Regions from separate parts of the Rheinheimera tilapiae genome, predicted to be linked through region 2. Evidence: predicted binding sites of a transcription regulator. Region 2 holds the regulator's gene; each other region holds the start of a gene.
The links. The regulator LexA, encoded in region 2, represses DNA repair genes until DNA is damaged. The targets are predictions, from matches to a motif close to TACTGTNNATATNNACAGTA.

Region 1 (4,322 bases), on a different contig from region 2:
ATTAATTGCACCACCACTTTCACGGAAAGTTCCACTTCGTCGGATCGCGGCTTTGTGCCAAAAGAGGATATTTGATGAACCGTAGGGGTAGGCCTTGCGCCTACCCGAATTCAGCGGATTGCGGGCGACCGCAAGGGTCGCCCCTACAAGTTTACAAATGTCTGCAAATCGCTCTTAGCAAACCTTCGGGATATCCCTCCACTTTGTCGTATACGCTGGTGATAACAGCTGGCGTTTCATGGCCCAGTCTTGTTGAAGGCCTTTTGCTGCAAAGAACACTTTGGCTTTACCGCTGTGGTTGATCTCATCCAGCACTATCATCAGTGCAGGATTTGCACGATACAGGGGCGTTGTCTCACTAACACCGCCGTTAGCAGCGTCTGTAAATAGCTGCAGTTGCTCAGTTCCTTCATCATAAAAATCAGCCAACATCACGCCAGCTTTGGCGTAGCGGTAGCCGTCTTTCCAGATTTTCTTTAAAAGCTCACCGGCCAAGTGCAGAAAATCGCGCGTGTCGTCAGTTGGGCTTATCAGGACACCGCTTGCAGAATTGCTGTAGAACGGATCTTGGCCGTGATTGCTAAAAGGGCTGGTGCGGATAAATACCGTCAGCTGTTTGGCTTTGCTACTTTGACTACGCAGTTTTTCAGATGCGCGATGTACATATTCAGATACCGCCTGCTGCATATGAGTGAATTCAGTGATGCGCTCGCTAAAGGCGCGGGAGCTAACGATTTCTTTTTTGTTTGCTGCTACATCTTCTAGGGCTAGGCAGGATTCGCCATTGAGCTCTGCTACGGTGCGCTCGAGCACCACAGAAAATTGCCGGCGCAGCATTTTTGGTGAGGCATCCGCAAGCTGCAGGGCGGTGTGAATACCTAACTCGTTGAGACGTTTTGTCAGTTTACCGCCAACTCCCCACACTTCGCTGACTGGCAATAAAGCCATTAACTTACGCTGCCGCTCTTTACTGGTTAAATCAACTACGCCTGCGGTTTTCTGCCATTTCTTGGCTGCATGGTTAGCTAATTTTGCCATTGTTTTGCTTGGTGCAATGCCGACACAAACTGTCATACCAATCCAATCTTGAATGGTTTGGCGGATATCTAAACCCAGCTCAGTGAACGATATCGCCTGGTCGAAGCCGGTTAAATTCAAGAAGGCTTCATCAATCGAATAGACTTCCACGGCAGGCGCCAGCTGTTCAAGCGTTGCCATCACCCGGGACGAGATATCGGCATACAGCGCATAGTTCGACGAAAACACCACGATGCGATGTTTTTCAACCAGCTCACGCACCTGAAAATAGGGTACGCCCATTTTAATACCGAGCGCTTTTGCTTCGCGTGAGCGGGCAATCACACAACCGTCGTTGTTCGAAAGAACAACCACTGGCGTACTGGCCAAATCCGGCCGGAACAGCTTTTCACAGGACGCATAGAAGTTATTGCAATCAACCAGCGCAAAGGTTTTGTTCATCACTACAGGGTTTTATGCGAGCGGCTCATCTGCCTGATGACGTTGGTCACCACCCCAAAGATTTGCAGCTCGTTGTCGCTGGCAAGGCAAATGGGCTGAAAGGCACTATTACGCGGCACCAACATCAATTTTGGCCTTAAACACAGCTCTTTGACGGTAAACTCACCATCCACTTGCGCCACCACAATATCGCCATGGACTGGTTTTACTGAACGGTCCACCACCAGGATATCGTTATGGAAAATACCAGCCTCAATCATAGATTCGCCTTCAACCCGTACAAAGAAAGTCGCGGCCGGGCGCTTAATACACAGTTCGTTTAAATCCAGCGTTTGTTCAACGTAGTCCTGCGCCGGTGACGGAAAACCTGCCGAAACTTTACTGACAAAAAGTGGCAATTTCAGAGTGCTGCGAATAGCAGACTCGCCAAGAAAAGAAACGGACATAATCACCAATAACTGTATTTATATACAGTTATGATCGCACATACACCTGCCTTGTCAACTTCAGCAGTAGCTTTTGCGACAATTCGATGGTGCAGGCTTTAGCAGATCAATCTACTTGCTTCAGGTGTTGCTGATTGGATAACGCACCCAGCCACAGGTCCAGGTCTTCTTTTACATATTGGTTCGAGCGGCCAATCCGAATAAAGGGCGGGGCAGGGGTTTGGTTGGTACGTGGTGCTTTGCACTGACAAATGGCAATAGCTGCTCGAGCTACAACAATAGACAGGTAAAGGCTGCTGCGAAATGTTAACTCGTTCGAATGAGCTCACGTAACCTGAGACGTATGAAACACAAAACGCGCATATAGCGCGTTTTGTATGTAGGCGGTAGGCGAAGCGTTTCCTTAGCATTATGGTTCGGAAACCAGCACTTTAGGTGCTGCCACTACCAGTGTTCTTCCGGATTAGAACACCTGTCCAGCTACATCAGACTAAGTCCCGGAACGCCCGATGCAGAAGCTCTTTAATTACAGAGCCTACGACTTAACGATATTGAGATTTTGCTTAAAAGTAAATAGTGGATCCTCACTCAGCATTTAAAGTGCGACCGATCGGTCAGTGGAGTTCTATGTAAAAATGATGGTCAAGCAGCCAGTAAATGAATTTTTTTCTTAACTTTTGCCGGCCCATACCGCGTAGGCAACTCGGGCAGCAAACAGTTGCCTTTACCCAGTTGTAGATGAACTCTTCATTGCAACAATCACCAAAGTCATCAGACGCAATTGCAAGCTCGAGACCATGTGCGGACAAATTCGCTTCTGACATCAGCCAAGTGCCAAGCAGTCGAATTCGCCGTTCGAATTCTTTTTCAACAAGGCACTGCTTATACCAGGCAGTTTGTTCAATCATAATCATTGAATACCTCCGAACTGAATGCGTTGCAGTAATGCATCCGCTGCGGAGCCATCTTGTCTGGTCAGATTGGGGACGTAGCGGCTATAGACGCGAAAGAGCATCTCTGTGGTGGTATGGCCCATCTGCCGCGCGATCCACTCGGGGTTTTCGCCAGCCGCTAACCACAGAGTTGCCGCCGTATGCCTAGTTTGATAAGGCGTTCTGTCGCGTAATTCCAGAGCATGTAACGTGGGGTACCAAATCCGTTGCGTGACATTACGATGATTGTGAGGTGTGCCTTTTTTGGTGCTAAACACAAACTTTGCTTTGCCAGTGAGTTCGCGCTGACGAAGCAGGGCGTTTCGAACGGGCTCGGACATTTTGATTTCGCGTTGGCTGCCATCGTTTTTGGTATATTCCAGACGGTCGCGGACCCAGGTCTCGCGGATCAAAATGATGCCGCGAGTCCAGTCAACAAAGCGCCACTGTAAGCCGTCAACTTCACCAGTCCGCATCCCGGTAAAAAAGCGGACAATAAAGTAATCACGAAACCGGGGGCCTACATGATTGATAAACAATTCAACTTCTTCCATCGTGAACGGATCGACGTCAGTCTTTTGAACTTTGAGTGGTTTGAGGCGCACAGGCGCGGTAAAATGGTACCGGTCGGCTGCTTCATTGAGGATCATGTAAATGATTTTGGTGTGTCGGTTGATATACCCTGCGGTCAAGCCAGTGCCATTTTCGCGACGTACTTTGCCGAGTGAGGCGCGAAATTGCATGATGTCCGCTTTAGTGATGCGGTCGACCAACTTGTCTCCAAACGTCGGTAAGATCCGAAGCTTAATCAAGGTCACTACCGTATCTTTGTAGGATGTTCGCCATGTGACGGCCATCTCTTCAAGCCAAATCTCCGTGAATTCTGCAAAAGTTGGTAAGCGTCCGGCTTTGTTCAAAGCCAGTAAGTGGCGTTGTTGCTGACAAAACTGCTCGGCAAGTTTGCTGTTCGGAAAGTAATGGTCATAGACAAAACGTCCCAGTTTGATTTCCAACTCAATCTGATCAAGAAGCTTTTGCAGCTTTTTCCGATTCGCAGGGTTATCCGGTAATGCTGTTTGCTCCCGACAGCGGACACCTTGAAAATGAAAATCGATCAGTAAATTACCGGTTTCCCGCCGAGCTCTAATTTGCCCCATAGGCCACCCCACCATTTGCCATCGGGATCACCTCGCGTTGTAGTTGCTGTTGCGGGACTTGAAGGTCGCGTTGAATTGCTTCCCAAATGAACAAGATTTTGCTTCCACCAAATGGCCTGATGTAGTGGATCCCTTCAAACAGGACACGGTCTTTCAGTTGTTCGCGGATCGTGCGTGCATCGTACTTAATGATGCGTGAAAGCTCTGCGGTAGTTAGGTAGGTTATAAGCATTTATAGTATCTCCTCGTGTATTAATGTAGCTTATAAAGTACATGATTCATGAGCTACATGATGCTGTCAAGAGGTT
Region 2 (4,322 bases):
TGGCTCGCTGTGGTTCGGCGACACTCAACCTATCAGTTTGCGAGTTACAGTCAATCAGACCTTCCTGTTGCATAAACTGAATCAGGCTTTCAACATAGTTACCGAGATGCTGAGGGGCCAGGAATAGTTCTTGCTCCAGCAATGGCTGCAGCTGTTGAGTCAATTGCAGTAACGCATGCTTGGTCTGTGGTTGTTGTAACAACGCTGTAGCGAGAATAGCGGGTATCATAAACAAATGACTGATATTACTACGGTAATAGCTCATCAGTACTTGATCATGTGGTGCAAATCGTACCAAAGCACCAAAGTCATCTTGTTCGATCTGCACTTTTTGCAAGCGCTCCGCATGCTGTAATAATTCCGTGGCTGAGCCTGCCGCCAATGTCACATTGGCATGATAAGGCGCGTCGCGTAACAATCGCAGATACAACTCCATTTGCGCCAACAGTTGCGGCTTTGGCAATACCTGTTGCGGCGCAGCCAGAATACAGGTTGCCAGCAGATTAACGCTGTTGACGGCAGCGCTCTGATTAATTCGCAGCATCACCTGATGGGCCAGCACCGACACGACGGGGTTCAGCCAGTCAGGTCTTGGTGGTTCCAGCGGGTCAATGGCAGTTTTCCAGTCCGGAACTTGTTGTTGCAAAAACTGATTCAGCGACAGCGGTTCGCCAAAATTTACAAAGCCAAAACCGTAATTTCTGAGCTTTGTTGCGGCTTTGACAATACCAAACGCAGATTCTTTGGCCTTATGAGTGCCTTTGAGTTCACGTAAATAAGTGCCCACTTCCATCACATGTTCGTAACCGAGATAAACCGGCACAATAGTGACCGGTCGGTCAATGCCACGCAGCATCGCCTGGATCGTCATGGCGAGCATGCCGGTTTTCGGTTGCAACAGCCGGCCAGTGCGGCTGCGACCACCTTCGCTGTAGTACTTCACGGCATAACCTTTGCGGAATAACTGCGTCAGATATTCACGAAATACCGTTGAATACAGCTTGTTACCACTGAAACTGCGCCGGATAAAAAACGCACCGCCCCGACGGAAAGCTTTCCCAATGGGCCAGAAATTCAGGTTAATACCGGCTGCAATATGCGGTGACGCCAGACCTTGCTGATAAATCACATAGCTGAGCAACAAATAGTCCATATGGCTGCGGTGACAGGGCAGATAGACTATCTCGTGCCCGCGCTGAGCCAGCTCTCGTACTTGTTCGTTATTGCGAACCTGAATACCGGTATAGAGTTTGCCAAATAACCAGCGTAAAAAACGCTCGCCAAGCCGCACTGTGGATTCACGTTGATCGGCAGCAATTTCTTCGAGTAACAATAATGCTTCCTGCCGGGCAGCCGTCAGTGGCATTTGTTTCTGCAGCGCTTCTTCTTCAATTGCTTGCCGAACGGACGCTGAACCTAATAACGCATTAAACAAGGCTGCACGGTCAGGCTGGCGCGGCCCGGTCGCGGCTAGCTGTTGGCGATAAAAGTGGAAACGGGCCATCCGCAACAACTTATGCGCAGTATCAGTCGCCGCCCCATACTGGCCGGCCATGTCCCGCAATGACAATGCATCGGAAAATTGCACAAGCGTATGGCGGCCGGAAATAAGCACAATCAATAGCTTACGTAGCCAGTTTGGTGCGGCTTGCTCACCAATAATGGCTTTAACACTGGCCTCTTTACCTGGAGCGCGGCCCCAATTGATCGAAACCGGGATGAGTTGAGCATCTTGTGTGTGATCAAGATGAGCTTCTAACAGCTGCTGACCAATTTGCAGGGCTGCAGAAGGACGTTGATGTCCACTGAGGGTTTTCGGATTTTCCAGATACAGCGTACGCGGTAAGCGCACTGAGCCCAGTTGTACTTCGTCATCTGGTGCAGGTAATCCCAGTTGCCGGCAGACACGCATCAGCGTGGCCAGATCGCTGGCCGAAGATACTTTGGTAATGTAAAACAATGGCTTATCTGCACCTAATGCAGACTGAGATGGCGGCGCGGCAACAATTTTGCACTGCACCAGCGGTTTAAGTGGCCAATAAAGCATCCTGGCCAAAAAAGTGAGTCGGGCGAACATAAGAAACCTGCAAAAACGACAGCCCGCTACTTTAGCACGGAATGAAAAACAGCGCCAAATTCAGGTCTTACCAGTAAATTGTGCCGTAAGGCGCTTGGCACGCCGCTTTTCACTGTATATACTCCCAGTATCCACTGTATAGGCATTCAGCATCATGCGACCACTTACACCACGACAAGCCGAAATTCTGCAACTTCTGAAAGATTATCAGGCCCAGACCGGGATGCCACCGACGCGAGCGGAAATTGCAACGCAGCTCGGATTTAAGTCGGCGAATGCTGCTGAAGAGCACTTAAAAGCGCTGGCAAAAAAAGGTTTTATTGAAATGTTGCCGGGGACATCGCGTGGGATCCGTCTCATTGAAGATACCACTGAAGTCGCGGCCAATGAGCCTGAAATTCAGGGGCTGCCGTTGATCGGCCGAGTTGCTGCCGGTCAGCCTATTCTGGCAACACAACATATTGAACAATACCATCAGATCGACGCTAACCTGTTCCATCCATCCGCGGATTTCCTGCTTAAAGTATCTGGCATGAGTATGAAAGACATTGGCATTCTTGATGGCGATTTACTTGTTGTGCACAAAACAACCGAAGCCAGGCAAGGTGAAGTGATCGTTGCGCGGGTTGATGAAGATGTCACAGTAAAGCGATTCCGCAAGGATGGACAATTTGTTTACTTACACCCCGAAAACACTGACTTTAATGTGATAAAAGTAGACTTAACCCAGCAGTTCTTTGCAATTGAAGGTTTAGCCGTTGGAGTTGTCCGTACTCAGACCTGGTGATTTTTAAAACAAATCATTGATTTATACAGAAGCGCCACAGTTTTAGACATTGTGGCGTTTTTTTTCATTCTCACCTTGGCTTTTTACAGATTTTGTCTAATTCTTAAGCGGAACCGGCCAAAACAAATGGTCAACTAGAAGGCCAAGGGCGGTTTCTTACAGGAAAAAATAACAACGATAAGTTGCAGAATCGGGATGCAAAGTGGTGGGCGCGTCGGATTCTGGCAACAGTTTATGCAAACTGACAGAGGAGACGTGCTGTGGCGAACACGATGTTTAATCGTTGCTCGCTGCCGGCCTTGTTGTGTGTCGATTCGGCTATTGCCGCAGAAATGCCCCTGAATATGACCAAGGGGGTTACGGAGATCAGTCAGCAGGTGTATGACCTGCATATGACGATTTTCTACATTTGTTGCGGAATTGGCCTTGTGGTATTTGGAGCTATGTTCTGGTCCATTGTCCATCATCGCAAAGCAAAAGGTGTGCAGCCTGCGCAATTCCATGAAAGCACCAAAGTTGAACTGCTTTGGACTGCAATTCCCGTTGTTATTCTGGTGTTAATGGCAATTCCCGCCACCCAGACTCTCATTGCGATGGAGGACACTACCAAATCCGATGTGACGGTGTTGGTCACCGGCTCACAATGGAAGTGGCACTACAAATATCTTGAATACCCGGTGGAGTATTATTCGCTACTCGCCACACCTGCCAAACAAATCCAGAACAAACTGCAGAAAAACGAGAATTATTTACTGGAAGTCGACCGCCCACTGGTGATCCCGACCGGTAAAAAAGTTCGTTTTCTGATGACCTCAGACGATGTGATTCATTCCTGGTGGGTACCTGCCTTTGCGGTGAAAAAAGACGCAAACCCTGGGTTTATCAACGAAGCCTGGACCCAGGTGAATGAACCAGGGACCTATCGCGGTCAGTGTGCGGAGCTTTGCGGCAAAGACCACGGTTTCATGCCGATTGTAGTTGTCGCCAAGTCTCCGGATGATTTTAACCAGTGGATTGAGGCCGAAGGTGCCAGGCTGGCCAAACTCAAAGCGGCAGAGCAGGAATTACTGTCGATGCAGATGACAATGGCAGAAGCAATGACACTGGGGGAGAAAGTTTATCAGGGTTATTGTGCAGCATGTCATCAGGCCGGAGGCACGGGCCTACCCGGCGTATTCCCAGCGCTCAAAGGCAGTAAAATGGCAACCTTAGCTGACCAAAAGGCCGCGCACATCAACATTGTGCTGAACGGAAAGGCGGGCACAGCGATGCAGGCATTTGGCAAACAGTTAAGCCTGCAGGAAATTGCTGCGGTGATTAGCTATGAGCGCAATGCCTGGGACAATAATACCGGCGATCTTGTCCAGGCTGCTGATGTACAGGCCGCGAAAAATGGACAGAAGGAGTAAGGCATGAGCACAATCTCAACTGATCCACATCATCACGCCGACCATGGTC
Region 3 (4,322 bases), on a different contig from region 2:
CCAGCGGCGCTACATGGGCATCGCTGTGGCGAGGTGTTTGCCGCCTTGCTGCGGATGACCGATGGGCCACGCCAACAGCAGCTGAAAGCGATTTTGCAGCGCCAGCTTGCGACAATAGCTCCGGCGCAACTGACAGGCTTATGCCAAGCCGTTTTGCATGAAGCGATGGGGGCGATGCTGCCTGACGCGACGCAGATTAATCAGCTGATTTATCAACTACCGGTGCGGGTCATGGCGCAATTACTTGGCATGCAGCCGGCCGCAGCCCACTTGGCCGCAACGGCGATTGCAGATTTTGTGCGTTGTCTGCCGGCACAGGCTGATGCTGCTGATATCAGTGCCGCCGATGCTGCTGCATTAAAGCTACAGGAGTTGATCCAGAACTGCCTGCAAGACGCCGGAAGTTGGAGTGCTGCGCTGTCAGATGAATTTGGCACGGCGGCGGTACAGATCGCAGCAGCGAATTTGCTGGGGCTACTGTCGCAAAGTTATGAAGCGACAGCGGGTCTGATCGCGAACAGTTTAATTGGCTGTTACCGGCAGCCAGAGTTGGCACCTAAGGACCAGCTGCAGGCGTTGTCTTTTGTCCGGGAAGTCAGCCGGTTTGACCCACCCGTGCAGAACACCCGGCGCTTTTTAGCGCAAGATGCCGTAATCGCCGGCGAGCATCTGCCTGCGGGTTCAACCATATTGCTGCTATTGGCGGCGGCCGGGCGTGATCCGCTGCTGTGGTCTGCACCAGAACAGTTCAGGCCATATGACCGTTTTTGTTTCAGCGAAGGGAAGACCGATCTCAGTTTCAGTCTGGGCGCGCATCAATGCCCGGGCCGTCAGCTGGCAGAGCAAATTGCTGCGACGGCCCTGTTAGTTGTGTGGCCGCAATTGCGTGCTTTGAGCCAAGGCGCTGAATTACGCTGGATCTATCAGCCATCGATGAATGGTCGGCTGGCACAGTTTCAACTTAGTAAAGGAGCACAGTGATGCTAGCCGTGATTTTTGAAGTAACCCCAACCATGACTGGCGAAGCCGATTATTTGGCTGCAGCCGCAGCGCTGAAACCGTTGCTCGCCGACATTGATGGATTTCTTGGCATCGAACGTTTTGCCAGTTTGACTGAGCCGGGCAAGATCCTGTCGTTAAGTTTCTGGCGTGATGAAGCCGCAATTGCCCAGTGGCGTCAGCTGGAAGCACATCGCCTTGCCCAACAACGAGGCAGGCAAGAGCTGTTTGCCGACTATCGGTTACGGGTGGCGACAGTGGTCCGGGACTATGGGATGACTCCAAGGGCAGAAGCGCCGGCAGATAGCAAGCTGCATCATTCCGGTTGAGGTTGGTGGCGGCTGGGTATTTTACTACTGAGTCCTGAGTGCTTCGCATCCACAATAGTGCAAAAAGCTGTATAGTAATACAGTGGTTGTGCTAACCCCTTGAAGTGGAGGCAAAATGAACGAATTGACTGAGATCCGGCTGTGGCTGGAGCTGCTGTTGCTCGCAGGCTTCGCCGCTGCTGCACTGGCTTGGTGGCGCCAGCAACAGGCGCTGCGGGCCCTAAGCGACCAGCATATCCGGGTGCAGGCACAGCTGGAACATCAACAGACCTTGCTCAATGACCATCGCATGCAGTTGCAGCAAAGCCAGGATGAAGTGCGCCAGCAGCAGCAGGATTATTTGCGGCTGAAAGAAAAACACGACCGGCTGCAGGTACTGCTCACAGAAAAACAAAGCCAGTATCAGCAGCAACTGGCGTTGTTGCAGGACAGTAAACTGCAGTTAAAACAAGAGTTTGAAAACCTTGCCAACCAGATTTTGCAGCAAAAAGGCGAGCAGTTTGCCCGCCAGAGCCAACAAAGTTTGCTGCAGCTGTTAAGCCCCTTGCAGGCCGATATGAAAGGCTTCCGTGACAAAGTCGAATCCATTCACACGGAAGATTTAAAGCAGCGTAGCGAGCTGAAAACCGAGCTGCTGAATCTGCAAAAGCTGAACAGTGCCATTACCGATCAGGCGGCCCGTTTAACCAATGCACTGCAGGGCCAGAAAAAGCTGCAGGGCAATTGGGGGGAACTGATGCTGGAGAATGTGCTGGAGAATTCCGGCCTGCGTCCCGGTGTCGATTACCGGCGTGAAGTCAGCTTCCAGACCGAGCAAGGCCGGCGCCGGCCAGATGTCATTGTTGACTTACCACAACAAAAACATTTGGTGATCGATGCAAAAACTTCATTGCTGGCCTATACCCGTTATGTCAACGCAGAACATGATCTGGAACGCGCAGAGGCATTAAAAGACCATTGTCAGGCCGTCAGTGATCGAATTAGCGAGTTGGCCGATAAAAGCTACTACCAGCTCGATGGGCTGAATTCGCCGGAAGTGGTGTTTATGTTTATTCCGATTGAGTCGGCTTATGTCGAAGCTCTGAAACATGACCCCTTGTTATATCAAAAAGCGCTGGAGCGGAATGTACTGGTGGCGACACCAACCACGTTGCTGACCAGCCTGAATATCGTCCGGCAATTGTGGCGGTTTGAGCAGCAAAACCAGCACAGCGCAGAATTGGCACAACGGGCCGAACGGTTCTACGCCAAGTTGGCTGCATTCCTCGAATCCATGCAAGGTGTTGGCCGGCAACTCGACAAAGCGCGGGAAAGTTACGACAAAGCCCTGGGGCAACTTTATAGCGGCAAGGGTAATCTGATTAAACAAGCAGCAGAATTTAAGGAGCTCGGTGTGGCGGTGAAGCAGGAACTGGATCAGCAGCTGGTAGAAAAAGCCCGGCTCGAACTGTCGGCAGAAGCCCAATAATGCTGAAGAACGTGCGCTGCGCAGCGTTGCTTATGTTCGGGCTATTGCTCAACCTGCCCCTTGTTGCCGAAGAACTGTTGCCGGCAGCCCCACCTGCGCAGCCGCCTTGTCATCTGGTCGCGCATCTGAATGAATCCAAGGACCTGACGGATGCAGCCGGCCTGAAATTGCCGCGTTGGTATGATTTACACCACCGCTTGCTAAAACTACTAAACGACAAAGCCGGGTGTACCTTAGAGGTGGTCGGTAGCCCTTGGCCACGGAGTCTGGCGCTATTGCGCGATGGCAAAATCGATTTAATGCTGACGATGTCATACACCTATGAGCGAGAGCTGTACGCCGATTTTATTGGCCCGCATTATCTGGAAGAAACGGTACTGGTGCTGGATAAACAGTATCTGCCCAAAGTGAATAAACTCAGCGATATCCTGCTATTACCCGGTGCGGTGGGCGTGTTACGCGATGCCTGGTACGGCGAAGAATTCGCTCAGGTCAGTCTGGAAACTGAATTTCAGCCTTATTTGCAATATGCCAACAGTCTGACGCAGAAACTGAATTTACTGCAAAAAGAGCGGGTGGTCGGCATGTTGGAAGATAAAACCCAATATCTTGAGTGGAGCCGCGCTTATCCTGAACTGGCAGCCCGCTACCAGATTGCTTTTCGTCTGCACAGTAACCCGGTATATATCGTGGCCAGTCGCAAAGGTGTGCCCTTTGCAGTGCGGGAGCGGCTAAAAAAAGCCTGGTTTGAGGTTTATGGCGGGCCTGAACATCGCGCTATATTAAAGGAATTTGGTTGGGCGCTGGAGTAGCTTCACGGAGGTTTGCGCGCAGATGAGCACCGAGACTTCAATTCGCGAATTACGCCGGATCGTTTGGGTCGGCGGTGCCTTGGATAAATACACCGGGCTGGTACGTCAGCATGTGTTACCGGGCCAGCATTATTTTCAGTGGTTTGAACAACGCGCATTAAGCCGCTTTTTGCAGGAACAGGCGGGTCAACCGGTACTGGTGATCGCGCACAGTTATGGCGCCAGTATGGCGACCCGGGTGATTGCCAATGGTTACCGGGTCGATGAGTTAGTCACGATAGACCCAGTGAGCTGGCGCAGACCCAATGGCGCACTGGTGCACAAAAACTGCCGGCACTGGCGCAATTATCTGGCCGGTGACAACAAGCCGAATTTCGCCAATCTGGTCGCCCGCTGCGGCGGCTGGTGGCAGGAGTGGCCAAAGTTACATGCGCATCAACATCTGGTGCTCAATGCCGACCACGCGCTGATCGTCGATGCGGTGCTGCAATCGTGGCGGCAAGGGGCGGTGCAGCGCGTGGCTTGACGCTTTTTTGCCCTGCGGGCGGCGATGGGCTTACATTTCTTTTTTTCCTGCGCGGAAAGATCGCTTAGCAAAGATTTCACCTGACGGTGAGTCACTTTCTTTTGTTTCAGCAAAAGAAAGTAACCAAAGAAAAACCGACCCCGGTTCTGCTCGAAAGCCCGCTGAAAAATGGCAATTTGAGGCGAAAA

Region 1: umuD (translesion error-prone DNA polymerase V autoproteolytic subunit) is a predicted target of LexA. The motif match lies at 1,936-1,955, and genes of this name have one in related genera.
Region 3: ACFFJP_RS01755 (DNA recombination protein RmuC) is a predicted target of LexA. The motif match lies at 1,394-1,413, and genes of this name have one in related genera.

Annotation. Positions count from the first base shown of each region.
Region 1 is NZ_JBHLXP010000001.1:602,865-607,186, forward strand. It holds gene umuC (translesion error-prone DNA polymerase V subunit UmuC) at 175-1,479, opposite strand; gene umuD (translesion error-prone DNA polymerase V autoproteolytic subunit) at 1,482-1,925, opposite strand; gene ACFFJP_RS02625 (hypothetical protein) at 2,540-2,839, opposite strand; gene ACFFJP_RS02630 (Arm DNA-binding domain-containing protein) at 2,836-4,014, opposite strand; gene ACFFJP_RS02635 (hypothetical protein) at 4,001-4,246, opposite strand.
Region 2 is NZ_JBHLXP010000011.1:63,568-67,889, reverse strand. It holds gene plsB (glycerol-3-phosphate 1-O-acyltransferase PlsB) at 1-2,077, opposite strand, end outside; gene lexA (transcriptional repressor LexA) at 2,232-2,864, shown strand; gene coxB (cytochrome c oxidase subunit II) at 3,125-4,273, shown strand; gene ctaD (cytochrome c oxidase subunit I) at 4,277-4,322, shown strand, end outside.
Region 3 is NZ_JBHLXP010000001.1:394,540-398,861, forward strand. It holds gene ACFFJP_RS01745 (cytochrome P450) at 1-981, shown strand, start outside; gene ACFFJP_RS01750 (antibiotic biosynthesis monooxygenase family protein) at 981-1,328, shown strand; gene ACFFJP_RS01755 (DNA recombination protein RmuC) at 1,444-2,796, shown strand; gene ACFFJP_RS01760 (substrate-binding periplasmic protein) at 2,796-3,608, shown strand; gene ACFFJP_RS01765 (alpha/beta fold hydrolase) at 3,631-4,134, shown strand.